One region of the Geobacillus sp. genome, then DNA from elsewhere that is predicted to be linked to it. Evidence: riboswitches for the same ligand, from Rfam matches in the RefSeq annotation. Region 1 holds a riboswitch; the other holds the start of a gene.
The links. A riboswitch is a leader RNA that binds a small molecule or an ion and turns the genes downstream of it on or off. The one in region 1 is predicted to bind thiamine pyrophosphate.
Positions count from the first base shown of each region.

Region 2: it holds a riboswitch for thiamine pyrophosphate, as region 1 does, so the genes downstream of both, tenA (thiaminase II) here and thiC (phosphomethylpyrimidine synthase ThiC) in region 1, are expected to answer to the same signal.

Region 1 is NZ_JAFWFM010000032.1:237-3,653, reverse strand. It holds gene thiC (phosphomethylpyrimidine synthase ThiC) at 1-1,171, opposite strand, end outside; TPP riboswitch at 1,326-1,439, opposite strand; gene IKE44_RS01910 (methyl-accepting chemotaxis protein) at 1,575-2,828, opposite strand; gene IKE44_RS01905 (RDD family protein) at 3,069-3,417, opposite strand, start outside.
Region 2 is NZ_JAFWFM010000213.1:26,981-30,397, reverse strand. It holds gene IKE44_RS12475 (MFS transporter) at 1-255, shown strand, start outside; gene IKE44_RS12470 (class I SAM-dependent rRNA methyltransferase) at 279-1,463, opposite strand; TPP riboswitch at 1,608-1,715, shown strand; gene tenA (thiaminase II) at 1,818-2,501, shown strand; gene IKE44_RS12460 (ECF transporter S component) at 2,532-3,122, shown strand; gene IKE44_RS12455 (ABC transporter ATP-binding protein) at 3,135-3,417, shown strand, end outside.

The DNA of each region.
Region 1 (3,417 bases):
GTTCCCGCTCGACATTTTCGCGAATTTTATGCATCGGAATGTGGCCCGGCCCTTCGATCATCACCTGCACATCATGCTTCCAGGCGATTTTCGTCAGCTCGCCAAGCGTTTCCAGTTCGGCAAACTGCGCCTCATCGTTCGCATCGGCGATGGAGCCGGGGCGCAAGCCGTCGCCAAGGGAGATCGCGACATCGTATTGTTTCAAAATCTCGCAGATTTCTTCAAAATGCGTATACAAAAAGTTTTCTTCATGATGGGCCAAACACCATTGGGCGATGATCGAGCCGCCGCGCGAGACGATGCCGGTCGTCCGGTTGGCGGTGAGCGGAATGTAATGAAGCCGCACACCGGCGTGGATCGTCATGTAGTCGACTCCTTGCTCCGCCTGCTCCATCAACGTCTCACGATACACGTCCCACGTTAACTTCTCCGGCACCCCTCCTACCTTTTCGAGCGCCTGATAAATCGGCACCGTTCCCACGGGGACCGGCGAATTGCGGATGATGTACTCGCGCGTTTCATGAATGTGTTTGCCGGTCGATAAATCCATGACCGTATCGGCGCCCCAACGCACTGCCCAAAGCAATTTTTCCACTTCGTCTTCAATCGATGAAGAAACAGCCGAGTTGCCGATATTGGCATTAATTTTCACATGGAAACGACGGCCGATGATCATCGGCTCATTCTCGGGGTGATTAATGTTCGCCGGAATGATCGCCCGTCCGGCCGCTACTTCCTGGCGAACGATTTCGGGGTCGATTCGTTCACGGATGGCGACGAACTCCATCTCTGGCGTAATGATCCCCCGTTTGGCATAATGCATTTGCGTTACGGTTTTTCCGGGCTTTGCCCTCAATGGACGGCGCACGAACGGCAGCGGGCGGACGCCGGCGGTCGCTGATGGCTTCACTTCTTCGACATCGCCGCGCTCAACAATCCAGTTGCGGCGAAGAGGCGGCAATCCTTTTTCGACGTCCGGCTCAAAATGAGGATCGGTGTATGGACCGGTTGTGTCATAGACGCGCACCGGCTCGTTTTCCACCGTTCCTTGCGGCGTTTTCGTCGGCGACAACACGATCTCTCTCATCGGCACGCGCACATCCTTGCGCGATCCTTCAATGTACACCTTGCGGCTGGCTGGAAATGACATGAACGAGCGGATGTTTTCCATGCGGCTTTCCTCCTTTGAAATGGTGGTTGAGACCTGCAGCCGCACCAGCAAAAGAGAGGCAAAAACGGGGGATATTTACGCAAAAACGGGTTCCGCAAAACGAACGGAACCCGATCAAGGCAAAAAGGCCAAATGAACAGCCTGTGCGTCCATCTGTTCCCGCTGCCTGCTTCCCTACGCTGGCATGACCCAGATCAGGTTCAAAGGGTCAAAGAACTTCATCGCGTTCTTTTCTCAGCCCGGCTCCCGGACTCCCCTAGCAGATGAGCGTATAACCATGATGACTGACTTTTTTTATTTTATCAGGCAATTGGCAAAGATGCAAACCATTTTATTCCAAACGTTGACTCCCACACGTCGTTTGAAAGCCCCTCTTTCTCGAAGAAAGCGTCCTTTTCCTCACTCACACAGAAAATTTCTTCAGCATTGCCCGCATCTCTTCCGCCATCTGACCGAGCGATGTCGACGAAGAGGCGATTTCCTCGACGGAAGCCATTTGTTCCTGCGTCGCTGCCGATACGTTGGCCGCACCGGACGCTGACTGTTCGACAATATTGGTCATCTGTTGGAGTGCGTCGTTCACTTGGCGGGCATGCTCCTTCATTTGCTCGATGGCGGACGATACTTGTCCAATTTGTTTGCTCACTTGGCCGACCTCCTCGCGAATATGGGCAAATGATTGGCCGCATGCCGCCGCCACGTTCAATCCTTTCGCCACTTCGGAGATCACCTGTTCGGCAGACGAAACCGCCCGCTTCGTTTCTTCTTGAATGTAGCCGATCAGCTCGGAAATTTGTTGCGCGGAGCGCGCGGATTGTTCTGCGAGCTTGCGCACTTCATCCGCGACAACCGCAAACCCTTTCCCTTGCTCGCCGGCGCGCGCCGCTTCGATCGCGGCATTGAGCGCCAACAAATTCGTCTGCGACGCAATGCCGGTGATCGCTTCCGTAATTTGTCCAATCTCATTCGAGCGCTCCCCGAGCCTTTGAACGACCTGGCCAAGCGCTTGAACGTGGTCGTAAATGAACTGCATTTGCTCGGACATTTGTCCGATTGACTGCTTGCCGTCCTCTGCTTTCGCCGATGTTTTCTCAGCCCGGTGCGCCACTTCTTTCGTATGGAAAGCGACGTCGCTCAATGTTTGGGAAATATCATGCACGGACGCGGCGGTGGTGCGGACAGCATCAGCCTGCTCCTCCGCACTTGCCGCAAGCGTTTCCATCGTTGTCGCAATTTGCTCTGTCGCTTTCGTCGTCTGCTCAGCGACAGCGGCCAACTGGCCGGACACTTGCGCCACCTCTTCGGCATGATGCTGCACGCTGCCCATCACTTCCTGCCATGCATCGGCCATACGGTTGAACGCAGCCGCGATCGGCCGCAGCTGCTGCACGCGATCAAGCGGCATGCGCGTCTTCAAGTCCCCCTCTGTCATTTTGCTTACATGTTCATTGATGACAGCGATCGGCGCGACAAACCGCCGGTAGTTGAGCGTCGATGAAACCAAGCCGACCACCGCCCCGAATAGCATGATGGCAGCAAGCGTCCACCAAAACGCCGCCCCGCGAATGCCATTGGCCAGGCATATCACAAGGCCGATCGCCGCTGTGCCAGGGATGACGATGAACATGGTGCGGATGATATAACTTGCTAATGACAAAACGCTCTCCTCCTTTTGCCATGATGCAAACACCTTTCTTATTTCTTTACCACATAAATAGATTCGTGAATGAACGTCCATTTTCCTTCCTAGTCCTAATCATGAATAGGGGTGGTTGCAAAGTTTTCTGATCTAACAAGGACCCGCACAAAAACATCATGCTTTTGATCGCCTATAATCGGTGACGAAAATAAGAAAAGGCGCCCCGTTCGATTGGGGCACCACCTGTTGTTTTCCGCTTTACACCGCCGGTTTTTCCGTTGTCACATACGTCCCGGCAATAAAATCGTGAATCGACCGTTTGTCTTCTCTCGCCGCGACCATAATCGCACTAATAATGAGACCAATGCCGAACGTGATAAAGTATACGAGTCCGCCAACGAACGAGCGCAAAAACATTGTGCCGATGCCGACTTTGCCGCCGTTCACTTTCGCAATCCGGATGCCAAGCATCCGCTTGCCGACCGTATATCCGTACCAAACAGCAGGAACGATTAACGCGTAAAGGATGTTCGCCAATGACGTAAACCAGTTCGTTTCCCAACTGCCCGTGATGAAATAGCCGATGATCGAAATCGGAATGCCAACG
Region 2 (3,417 bases), on a different contig from region 1:
CAGCCAGGGCTGCAGGCGTGGTCGGTTGAGCGGGCCCCTGTTCATCGGAAAGGAATGGCGAATGCAACGTTTTTCTCCTTTTTTGATTTAGGCGTTGGCATCGGGGCGATGGTGTTTGGCCAAATCAGCCACTGGTTCGGCTATCCGAGCATTTATGTAACCGCCGCCGGTTCGGTGCTTGTTTCGATGCTCGTTTACTTGAGCGTGCTGCGCAAAGAACAACCTTTTCATCCGCGGCAAGAAAGAAACGCTTAAGGTTTGTCCTTAAGCGTTTTTCTTTAGCGCCGCGAGTGCACTTCGTAGATGGCAAATTTTAAATAGTCGCCTTCATTGGCGGCAAGCAGTTTCGGGTGGTCATAGCCGGCGCCGTTCCAGTACACTTGTCGGAGCACTTTTTTGGCGTCAAACGCCGCATCGGCGATCATCTCTTGGAACATGTGCGGGCGAACATGGTACGAACAGCTCGACGTGACGAAAAAGCCGCCGTCTTTGACGAGTTTCAACCCGTTCAAATTGATGTCTTTATAGCCGCGCAGCGCTTTTGGCACCGCGTGGGCCGATTTGGCGAACGCCGGCGGGTCGATGATGACGACATCCCACTGTTTGCCGGATCGCACTGCTTCGCGTAAGTAATCGAATGCGTTGGCGACGACAAATTCTACATTTGTGAATCCGTTTAAGGCCGCATTTCGTTTTGCCGTCTCAATTGCATGCTCGGAAATGTCGACGGCGGTGGCGTGCTTCGCTCCGTACAGGCAGGCGTTCAGCATAAATGAGCCGGTATGGGTGAAACAATCAAGCACCGTCGTCTCCGGGCCGATGAGCGGGCGGAGGGCGGCGCGGTTTTGCCGCTGGTCGAAGAAAAAGCCGGTTTTTTGCCCGTTTTCAATGTCGACAATGTATTTCACGCCGTTCTCCTCGATTTCCATCTCCGTCTCCGCTTCCCCGTACCAAAACCCTTTTTCCTGTTTGAGACCCTCAAGCTCCCGCACGGACACATCGTTGCGCAAATAAATGGCCCTTGGAGCGAACACGTCAAGCAAGCCGCGCAAAATCCACTCTTTGTGCACTTCCATCCCGAGCGCCAAAATTTGCACCACAAGCACGTCCTCATATTTATCGACGATGAGCCCCGGCAGAAAATCGGCCTCGCCGTAGACGGCGCGGCATGAACGGACGCCCGGGAGCATCCGTTCGCGATACGCCCAAGCGCGGCGGATGCGCTCAATGAAAAACCGCTCATCGAGCTCGTCATCCGGGTTTTGCGTCAACACCCGGACGATGATTTGCGAGGCTGGATTGATGTAGCCTTTCGCCAACCAGTACCCTTGATGGTTATAGACATCGACAAAATCTCCCGGTGTGATGTCACCCTCGATACGGTCGACTTCGCTCTGAAAAATCCACGGATGGCCTTGTTCGAGCCGTTTTTTTCGTTGCCGCTTCAAGATCACTTTCGCCATCAGTTCCAACTCCCATCCGGTAATCAATCGTTGCGCTTTTATCATAGCGAATTGCGGAGCGCGGCGCAATGACAGCCGAAAAAAAAGGTTGACAACCGATGCGGCCGTGATATGATAAATGTAAAGAAAATTTCATCACAATCAGACATCCACTAGGGGGGCCTGTAAACAGGCTGAGATCAAAGTGTGACTTTGAGACCCTTAGCACCTGATCTGGGTAATGCCAGCGTAGGGAAGTGGAGGAGCTGCAGGCCGGCTTTGGCCGCATTGGAAAATCTGTATGCTCGCGCCGCCTTCTTTACGCGAATCGGTAAAGAAGGCGGCGCTTTTATTTTGGAAAAAGGGGGAATACGAATGTCGTTTGCAAGGCGCGTGCGCCAGGCGGCTGATCCGATCTGGCAGGCGAGTTTCCGTCACCCGTTTGTCAAAGAGCTTGGCGAAGGAACGTTGGATCGCGCAAAATTCCGCTATTATGTCATGCAAGATGCGTACTATTTGCGCCATTTTGCCCGTGTGCAGGCGATCGGGGCGGCGAAATCGCCGGATTTGGCGACGACGGCCCGGCTGGCGCACCATGCCCAAAGCACATGCGAAGCGGAATTGTCGCTTCATGAAACGTTTGCCGGACTGCTTGGCATCACCGAAGAGGAACGGGCTGCGTTCATGCCGGCGCCGACGGCTTACGCGTATACATCGCATATGTACCGGGCGGCGTATGAAGGGCATTTGGGCGATGTCATTGCCGCGATTTTGCCGTGCTATTGGCTGTATTACGAAATCGGTGAGCGGCTGAAAACGTGCCGGCCGAACGATCCGATTTATGAAAAGTGGATCAGTACATACAGCTCCGATTGGTTTCGCTCGCTTGTTGAGGAGCAGATCGACCGGCTTGACGCCATTACCGCTGCCGTGACTGAGGAAGATCGGCGCCGGATGGAACAGCATTTTTTGATCAGCAGTGACTATGAGTATCAGTTTTGGGAGATGGCGTACCGACTGGAGCGGTGGCCATCGGCCGAACTCATGAAGAGCCGGTGAAACGGCGACAACACGAAAGGAGGAGTTTTCATGGGAACAACATCGAAAGGGTTGAAACTGGCCGATATTTTAACGACGATTGTCATTGCCGTTGTGTTCGGCGTCATTTACAAAGTGTGGGGGCCGTTGTATGAAGTGGTGAAAGTATTCGGGTTTCATGCCGATCAACTGATTTATGGCATGTGGTTTATCGCGTCGTCGCTTGCGTATTTGCTAATCCACAAACCGGGGGTGGCGCTGCTTGCCGAGATCGCGGCTTCATCGGGCGAGTTGGTGATGGGGTCGCAGTGGGGGCTTGAGGTGTTGATTTATGGGGTTGTACAAGGGCTGTTTGCCGAGCTTGTCTTTGCGGCGTTCCGCTATCGGCGGTTTGACGTGTTTGTCGTGTCGCTCAGCGCCGTCGGCGCGACGGTCGGTTCGCTGATCATGGACTTTTACAAAGGATATATCGAGGCGCTCGCCCCGTGGAACATGGCGCTCTTTTTGCTGGCGCGTTTTGTCGGCGCCGTTCTTATCTCCGGCGTGTTCGCCGTTTCGTTGGCCAAGGCGCTTGAGAAAAACGGGGTGACGCAAATGTGGCGGCCGGTTTCCAAAGAGGACTATGATGCGCTGAACCGGTAAGGGGAATGACCGATGAAGCAAGCCATTGTCATCGAACAGCTGCGCCTGAAGTTTCCAGGGCATAGCGACTTATTGTTCCGCGATTTGTCGCTGTCCGTTGCTGCCGGGGAGAAAGTGCTTCTCCTCGGCCCGTCTGGATGCGGCAAGTCGACGCTTTTGCAAGTGATGGCCGGCATCATTCCCCACTCGATCGACGTGCCGATGAAAGCCGGGCGCCTTGAGCGGCCGGAACGATGGGGATATGTGTTTCAAGATCCGGTTACGCAGTTTTGCATGCCGTATGCCGATGAGGAAA